DNA from 2 places in the Pseudomonas sp. GW821-FHT11G12 genome. Region 1 is predicted to be linked to the other one. Evidence: predicted binding sites of a transcription regulator. Region 1 holds the regulator's gene; the other holds the start of a gene.
The links. The regulator sigma-54, encoded in region 1, starts transcription at its own class of promoters, with help from an activator protein. The targets are predictions, from matches to a motif close to ANTGGCATNNANNTTGCTNT.
Positions count from the first base shown of each region.

Region 2: AC1RR7_RS20735 (CmpA/NrtA family ABC transporter substrate-binding protein) is a predicted target of sigma-54. The motif match lies at 1,872-1,891, and genes of this name have one in related genera.

Region 1 covers NZ_JBXARH010000006.1:222,693-227,079, reverse strand. The annotation lists gene lptB (LPS export ABC transporter ATP-binding protein) at 1-484, shown strand, start outside; gene AC1RR7_RS19490 (RNA polymerase factor sigma-54) at 671-2,164, shown strand; gene hpf (ribosome hibernation-promoting factor, HPF/YfiA family) at 2,238-2,546, shown strand; gene ptsN (PTS IIA-like nitrogen regulatory protein PtsN) at 2,558-3,022, shown strand; gene rapZ (RNase adapter RapZ) at 3,025-3,882, shown strand; gene AC1RR7_RS19470 (HPr family phosphocarrier protein) at 3,898-4,173, shown strand; gene AC1RR7_RS19465 (ZIP family metal transporter) at 4,214-4,387, opposite strand, start outside.
Region 2 covers NZ_JBXARH010000007.1:129,313-133,699, forward strand. The annotation lists gene AC1RR7_RS20730 (ANTAR domain-containing response regulator) at 1-529, opposite strand, end outside; gene AC1RR7_RS20735 (CmpA/NrtA family ABC transporter substrate-binding protein) at 545-1,756, opposite strand; gene AC1RR7_RS20740 (quinone-dependent dihydroorotate dehydrogenase) at 1,981-3,000, shown strand; gene rmf (ribosome modulation factor) at 3,140-3,355, opposite strand; gene rlmKL (bifunctional 23S rRNA (guanine(2069)-N(7))-methyltransferase RlmK/23S rRNA (guanine(2445)-N(2))-methyltransferase RlmL) at 3,886-4,387, shown strand, end outside.

The DNA.
Region 1 (4,387 bases):
CTATCTGCCACAGGAAGCGTCGATCTTTCGCAAACTGTCGGTGGCCGACAACATCATGGCCATCCTCGAGACCCGTCAGGAGCTCGACAAGGCCGGTCGTCGCAAGGAGCTGGAAAGCCTGCTGCAGGAATTCCACATCAGCCACATCCGCGACAACCTCGGCATGAGCCTGTCCGGTGGTGAGCGTCGCCGGGTGGAAATCGCCCGCGCACTGGCCACCGCACCGAAATTCATCCTGCTCGACGAACCGTTCGCCGGTGTCGACCCGATCTCCGTGGGCGACATCAAGCAGATCATTCACCACCTCAAGGCCAAGGGCATCGGTGTGCTGATCACCGACCACAACGTCCGCGAGACGCTGGATATCTGCGAAACGGCCTACATCGTCAATGACGGCCAACTGATCGCCGAAGGCGACTCCGCGACCATCCTCGCCAACGATCTGGTGAAGGAAGTGTATCTGGGTCACGAGTTCCGCCTGTAAGCGCGACAGCATTCGACCAGCCGTCCGGGTGCTGTAACGTTGAAGCGCACTTTTATACGCTTTTATTGTTACAGCGCTCTAGGCAAACACGACAGTTTCAGGCATATAATTTGCTTAAGTTTGGCGCTTCGGCGCCCTGTAGTGGATGGCGCATAGCGCCGGCGAATAAGGTGTTAAGCCCCTGCCATGAAACCATCGCTAGTCTTGAGAATGGGCCAGCAGCTGACGATGACACCGCAGCTGCAACAGGCCATCCGCCTGCTCCAATTGTCGACCCTGGATCTGCAACAGGAAATCCAGGAGGCTCTGGAATCCAATCCGATGCTCGAACGCCAGGAAGACGGCGACGACTTCGACAACTCCGATCCCATGGCCGACAACGCCGAACAGAAGCCCAACACCGAGATCCAGGAACCCTCCTATCAGGAGACCGCACCGACGGTCGACAATCTAGAGGATGGCGAATGGAACGAGCGAATCCCCAACGAACTCCCCGTCGACACCGCCTGGGAAGACGTCTACCAGACCAGCGCCAGCAGCCTGCCGAGCAGCGATGACGACGAGTGGGACTTCACCACCCGTACCTCCGCCGGCGAGAGCCTGCAAAGCCACCTGCTGTGGCAACTGAACCTGGCGCCGATGTCCGACACCGATCGCCTGATCGCCGTCACCCTGATCGACTGCATCAACAATCAGGGCTACCTCGACGAAACCCTCGAAGAAATTCTCGACGCCTTCGATCCGGAGCTCGACATCGAGCTGGACGAGATCGAAGCCGTCCTGCACCGCATCCAGCAATTCGAACCTGCCGGCATCGGCGCACGCAACCTGGGCGAATGCCTGCTGCTGCAATTGCGCCAGCTGTCGGCCAAGACTCCTTGGCTGGCGGAAGCCAAGCGTCTGGTCACCGATTACATCGACCTGCTCGGCAGCCGCGACTACAGCCAGCTGATGCGCCGCATGAAGCTCAAGGAAGATGAACTGCGCCAGGTCATCGAACTGGTGCAGAGCCTCAACCCGCGCCCCGGTTCGCAGATCGAGTCCACCGAAGCCGAGTACGTGGTGCCTGACGTCATCGTGCGCAAGGACAACGAGCGCTGGCTGGTCGAACTGAACCAGGAATCGGTGCCGCGCCTGCGGGTCAACGCCCAGTACGCCGGTTTCGTGCGCCGCGCCGACACCAGCGCCGACAACACCTTCATGCGCAATCAGTTGCAGGAAGCCCGCTGGTTCATCAAGAGCCTGCAGAGCCGCAACGAAACCCTGATGAAAGTGGCCACCCAGATCGTCGAGCATCAGCGCGGCTTTCTTGAATACGGCGACGAAGCCATGAAGCCTCTCGTGCTGCATGACATCGCCGAAGCGGTGGGCATGCACGAGTCGACGATTTCCCGGGTGACCACGCAAAAATTCATGCATACCCCCCGGGGCATTTATGAACTGAAATACTTTTTCTCCAGCCACGTCAGCACCTCCGAAGGCGGCGAATGCTCGTCCACGGCGATCCGCGCGATCATCAAGAAACTGGTTGCCGCGGAAAATCAGAAAAAGCCGTTGAGTGACAGCAAGATCGCTGGTTTACTGGAGGCACAAGGCATTCAGGTGGCTCGCCGCACCGTCGCCAAGTACCGCGAATCCCTCGGGATCGCGCCTTCGAGCGAACGCAAGCGGTTGATGTAAGCCACGTTACAGCGTTCCAGTGGCAGGCTCTTCGGCCTGCCGCTTTATGCACTGGCAACGAAGGAGAAGCTGTATGCAAGTCAACATCAGTGGACACCAACTGGAAGTTACCCAACCTCTCCGTGAGTACGTTGAGCAAAAGCTCAAGAGGCTTGAGGGGCATTTCGACAAGATCACCAACGTGCAAGTCACGATGTGCGTCGAGAAGCTGAAGCAGAAAATCGAAGCCACGCTGCATATTCCCGGTAACGAGGTCGTCGCAAACGCGGAACATACCGATATGTACGCAGCGATCGACGCGCTGACCGACAAGCTTGATAAACAACTCAAAAAGCATAAGGAAAAGACCCAGAGCCTGCTTCAGGGCGCTACCGGTCGATAACCCCCACCCCCATGATCCGACTTGAAAGCATCCTGACCCCCGGCCGTTCCCTCGTGAACGTGCCGGGCGGCAGCAAAAAGAAAGCCCTCGAACAAATTGCCAACCTGATCGCCCGGGAAGTACCGGATCTGGAGATGCAAGATGTCTTCGAGGCACTGATTGCCCGTGAAAAACTCGGCTCGACCGGTTTTGGCAACGGCATCGCCATTCCCCATTGCCGCCTCAAGGGTTGCGAATCCCCCATCAGCGCCTTGATGCACCTTGAAGCGCCCATCGATTTCGACGCCATCGATGGTGCACCGGTCGACCTGCTGTTCGTGCTGCTGGTCCCGGAAGCCGCCACCGATGCGCACCTGGAACTGCTGCGCCAGATCGCCAGCATGCTCGACCGCAAGGACGTACGCGAAAAATTGCGTCGCGCCACCACCAACGAAGCCTTGTATCAGGTTGTCCTGGACGAGCAAAACGGGCACTAAACATGCGCTTGATCATCGTCAGTGGCCGCTCCGGCTCGGGCAAAAGTACCGCTCTGGATGTCCTCGAAGACAACGGCTACTACTGCATCGACAATTTGCCTGCCGGCCTGCTCCCGGAACTGGCGGAGCGCGCACTGATTCATACGGAACTGTCTCAGCCACTGGTCGCGGTATCGATCGATGCGCGCAATCTGCCCAGTCATCTCTCGCGCTTTCCGGAATTGCTTGAAGAAGTCCGCAGCCGGCACATCCAGTGCGACGTCCTGTATCTGGACGCCGATGAAGAAACCCTGCTCAAGCGCTTTTCGGAAACCCGTCGTCGCCACCCGCTGAGCAGCGCCAATCGTTCGCTGGCCGAAGCCATCAACGATGAAACGGCCCTGCTGGGCCCGATCGCCGATCTGGCCGACCTGAAGGTCAACACCACCAATCTGAACCTGTACCAGTTGCGCGACACCATCAAGCTGCGGCTGCTGAACCAGCCGGAGCCGGGCACGGCGTTTCTGGTGGAGTCGTTCGGTTTCAAACGCGGCATGCCGGTGGATGCGGATCTGGTGTTCGATGTACGCTGCCTGCCCAACCCGTACTGGAAACCGGAACTACGCGCGCAATCGGGGCTCGATGAGCCGGTGGCCGAATACCTGGCGGCACAGCCGGAAGTCGAAGAGATGTTCCAGGACATCTATGCGTATCTGTTCAAATGGCTGCCGCGCTTCGCTGCAAGCAATCGCGCCTACGTCACCATTGCCATTGGCTGCACCGGCGGACATCACCGTTCCGTCTACCTGACCGAACGCCTGGGTCAGGCCCTGCAGAAAACCCTGAAGAACGTCCAGGTTCGCCACCGCGACCTCAGCTAAAGGATTCACACCGCGATGCCTGCTCTGGAAATCGAAATCATCAACAAGCTGGGCCTGCATGCCCGGGCGTCGGCAAAGTTCGTTGGCGTGGCGGGGCAGTATCCCGACTGCACGATCAGAGTGGGTCGCACCCCGGAAACCACGGTAGATGGCAAAAGCATCATGGCGATGATGATGCTCGCTGCCGGCAAGGGCACCAAAATCTTCCTGAGCACCGAAGGGCATCAGGAACAGGAAGCCCTGGATGCCTTGGTGGCACTGATCAACAACTACTTCGACGAAGGCGGTTGAAAGCCTTTGGTGGCGAGGGAGCAAGCTTCCCTCCCCCCTCTCATCCCAACGCCGTGTCCATCACCATCATCAGACAGAACCCGATCAACAATCCCAGGCTCGCCAGTTTGTCGTGACCATTGCGTCGCGACTCCGGGATTACTTCGTGGGTCACCACCAGCAACATCGCCCCGGCCGCCAGCGCCAATCCGAGGGGCAACAGCAACTCCGCCAG
Region 2 (4,387 bases), on a different contig from region 1:
TCAGTTTCTGCTGGCGGCTCATGGCCTGGCGGCGCATCAGGGTGTAGGCCTCTTCTTCGTTGCAGTCCTTCATTTTCATCAACAGACCCTTGGCCAGTTCGATGCGTTTGCGCTCGGCCAGTTGCTGGTCGCGGGCCTGAAGCTGGGCGCGCAGGGCCTGATCGCTTTCGAAGCGGGCCATGGCCACGTCGAGAATCGGCTGCAAGCGTTGTGCGTGAATGCCTTCGACGATGTAGGCACTGACCCCGGACTTGATCGCCTGACGCATCACGCCGGGGTCGTGCTCGTCGGTGAACATCACGATCGGCCGGGGCTGGTCGCGGCTGACCAGCACCACTTGTTCCATCACATCACGGCTCGGTGACTCGGTATCGATCAGAATCACGTCCGGGCGCACCGTTTCGACGCGCGCGGGCAGGTCGATGGTCAGGCCGGACTCGTCGATGACCTCGAAACCGGCCTCGGTCAGCGCAGCTTTCAGGCGCCCGACTTTTTTGGCGGTGTCGTTGATCAGCAGAATGCGCAGCATGTTCGCGGTCTCCTGTCAGCGGCGGGCGAGAAGGGGGGCGTTGTTGCTCAACGCATGCAGCTTGAAGCTTTGCGCGTAAGCGGCCGGGTCGCTGCCATCCCAGACCTTGCCGTCGATCAACTGGCTGCTGCGCATGTCCTCGGCGCCGACCGGCACATCGACAGCGCTGGCCGCGTCGCGGTACAGCGCCAGTTGCTGCACCTGACGGGCGACGGCGAGGTAATCCGGGTCGTCGCGCAGCAAACCCCAGCGGCGGAACTGGGTCATGAACCACATGCCGTCCGACAGGTACGGCAGGTTCACCGCGCCATCGCCGTGAAAGCGCAGGGCGTGCGGGTCCTGCCAGCGATTGCCCAGACCGTCGTCGTAATCGCCGAGAAAACGCGGTTCGATGCAGGAAACCGGGGCGTCCAGATACTCGGCGGCGCTGAGCAGCTGCGCGGTGCTGCGGCGGTTTTCAGGGCTCTCTTCGATGAAACGGCTGGCTTCGAGGATCGCCATCACCAGTGCGCGGGCGGTGTTGGGGTATTGCTCGACGAAGGCACGGGTGCAGCCGAGGACTTTTTCCGGATGGTCGGGCCAGATGGTCTGGCTGGTTGCCATGGTGAAGCCGAGATTCTGCTGCACCGCGCTGGCGGCCCAGGGCTCGCCGACGCAGAAACCGTCGATGCGACCGGCCTGCAGGTGCGCGACCATTTGCGGCGGCGGTACGACCACGCTGTCGACATCCTGCAATGGATGGATGCCCTGACTTGCGAGCCAGTAATAAAGCCACATGGCGTGGGTGCCGGTGGGGAAGGTCTGGGCAAAGGTCAGCCTTGCGCGGGTTTGGTGCACGTGGCGGTCCAGCGCCTCAGGACCGGTCACGCCCAGGCTCTGCAAACCGTGGGACAGGTTGAGGCTCTGACCGTTCTGGTTCAGGCCCATCAGCACCGCCATGTCGGTCGGCGCGACGCCACCGATGCCCAAGTGCACCGCGTAGATCAAGCCGTACAGGCTGTGGGCGGCATCGAGTTCGCCGCTGACCAGATTGTCGCGCAGGTTGGCCCAGGAACTCTGGCGCTTGAGGTTCAGGGTCAAGCCGTAAGGCTGCGCAAAGCCCTGAGTGGCGGCGACCACCACCGAAGCGCAGTCGCTCAGGGCCATGAAGCCGAGGTTGATCGCGCTTTTTTCCGGGGCATCGCTGCCGTTGACCCAGGCCAGTGGCCCGATGGAGGTTTGAGTCATGAAAAGCCATCCTCAAAAAAAACGTCGTCACGGACTTTGTCGAGGCAAAACCCGGTGACGACGCCATTGTCCTTGCCTGCCTGCCGTCATTGGCCTGCGGGCTGATGCAGGGGAAGGTGCAAGGCATATGCCAGTGCAGGGGATTTGCGTGTGCGCCTCGCGCGGCGGGGCGATGCCCGGCTATAATCGCCGCCTCTTTTCGCCGCCTCGAGTCATACCCGCCCATGTACACCCTGGCCCGTCAGCTGTTGTTCAAACTTTCCCCGGAAACCTCCCACGATCTGTCGCTGGATCTGATCGGCGCGGGCGGGCGTTTGGGCCTCAACGGCTTGCTGTGCAAGGCCCCGGCGTCGCTGCCGGTGAATGTCATGGGCCTGGACTTCCCGAACCCTGTGGGTCTCGCGGCCGGTCTGGACAAGAACGGCGCGGCCATCGACGGCTTCGCGCAGCTGGGTTTCGGTTTTGTCGAAATCGGCACCGTGACCCCGCGTCCACAGCCGGGCAACCCGAAACCACGGATTTTCCGCCTGCCGGAAGCCGAGGCGATCATCAACCGCATGGGTTTCAACAACCTCGGTGTGGATAACCTGCTGGCGCGGGTCGCGGCGGCCAAATACAAAGGCGTGCTGGGGATCAACATCGGCAAGAACTTCGACACCCCGGTCGAGCGTGCGGTCGATGACTACCTGATCTGCCTGGACAAGGTCTACGCCCACGCCAGCTACATCACGGTCAACGTCAGTTCGCCGAATACCCCGGGCCTGCGCAGCCTGCAATTCGGCGACTCGCTCAAGCAATTGCTGGCAGACCTGGCCACGCGCCGCGCCGAACTGGCCCTGCGCCACGGTAAACATGTACCGCTGGCGATCAAGATCGCGCCGGACATGACCGACGAAGAAACCGCGCAAGTCGCGCAAGCACTGATCGAAACCGGGATGGACGCGGTGATCGCCACCAACACCACCCTCAGCCGCGTGGGCGTTGAAGGCATGGAACACGGTGACGAGGCGGGCGGTCTGTCCGGCGCGCCGGTTCGCGAGAAGAGCACCCACACGGTCAAAGTGCTGGCGTCCGAGCTGGGTGGCAAACTGCCGATCATCGCGGCGGGCGGTATCACTGAAGGCAAGCATGCGGCCGAGAAGATCGCTGCCGGCGCGAGCCTGGTGCAGATCTACTCCGGCTTCATCTATAAGGGCCCGGCGTTGATCCGTGAATCCGTGGACGCGATCGCCGCCAAGCGCTGATCTTCGGACATGAAAAGGCAGGCATAAAAAAGGGCTCCTCGAAGGAGCCCCTGGGCCGTAGCCCGCCGTCCGGGAAGGACGTGCATGGTGATCAGGGTGTTGCGAAATCAGATTGTCGTGTCGGAATAAGTGCCCTGTGTCAGCCGACGGCGTGAAGTTCGTTGAGTCTGTGGATTCCCGCAGTGCCGGTCATACCGTCCCAGTTGTCGCCGCGTCCTTCTCGCCAGCCGTTGATCCAGGCTTGACGTACCGACGGTAGAGTAAATGGGCAAAGCTCACGGGATTTGCCACCAACGCCATATTGATATCCGCGCAAAAATGCTCTTTCCAACGGATCACGCTTAAGTCTTCTCATAGGGTGTTTCCCTCACTTGTTGACTGTTTTTGTCGCGTCGACCTCAATTGAGGTCTGGCAGAAAAACTCTGCCGTTGGCGGCTCGCTGCCGGCGTGGCGAGCCAAGGTGTTGACGCCGTTGCGACGTCAACCTGTGTCCAGTTCTAACCAATGAGTCACATCGAGGGAATGACCGTTTTGTCATAAGGACGTAACGAAAAGGATGCTATGGCGATAAGTAACGCCAGGTTTCATGAATGTTTATTCACCAAACCCCGGTATGATCGGCCCTGCACTGTATGACAGGTTTAATTCCTTAGTGAGAATGACCCACGTTTACCGTCGGGTACTTTTCGACGAAGGGTTGCTTTGAGTCATTTTGTTGCATCAACTTTTTTATCTGTCCCGGCATCTAAGCTCTTTTAACCCGAGCAGCGGGGATGGAACGGCACACCTTCGTGCCACGCGGGCGCTCTTGTAGAAAAGCGCCTGATTGAAAACCGGATCGGCAATGCGTTGCCGGTTCATTAGCCAAAGGCTCTGGAAAAACCATGTCCGACCGTTTCGAACTCTTCCTCACTTGCCCCAAAGGCCTTGAAGGCCTGCTCATCGAGGAAGCCGTCGGGCTTGGCCTTGAAGAAGCCCGCGAGCACACCTCCGCCGTGCGTGGCATGGCGACCATGGAAACCGCCTATCGCCTGTGCCTCTGGTCGCGTCTGGCCAACCGCGTGTTGCTGGTGCTCAAGCGCTTCCCGATGAAAGACGCCGAGGACCTGTATCACGGCGTGCTCGACGTCGAGTGGCAGGACCACATGCTGGCCGACGGCACCCTGGCCGTTGAATTCAGCGGCCACGGCTCGGGCATCGACAACACCCACTTCGGCGCCTTGAAGGTCAAGGACGCCATCGTCGACAAACTGCGCACCCCGCAGGGCGACCGTCCAAGCATCGACAAGCTCAACCCGGACCTGCGCATTCACCTGCGTCTGGATCGCGGCGAAGCGATCCTGTCCCTCGACCTCTCCGGCCACAGCCTGCACCAGCGCGGCTACC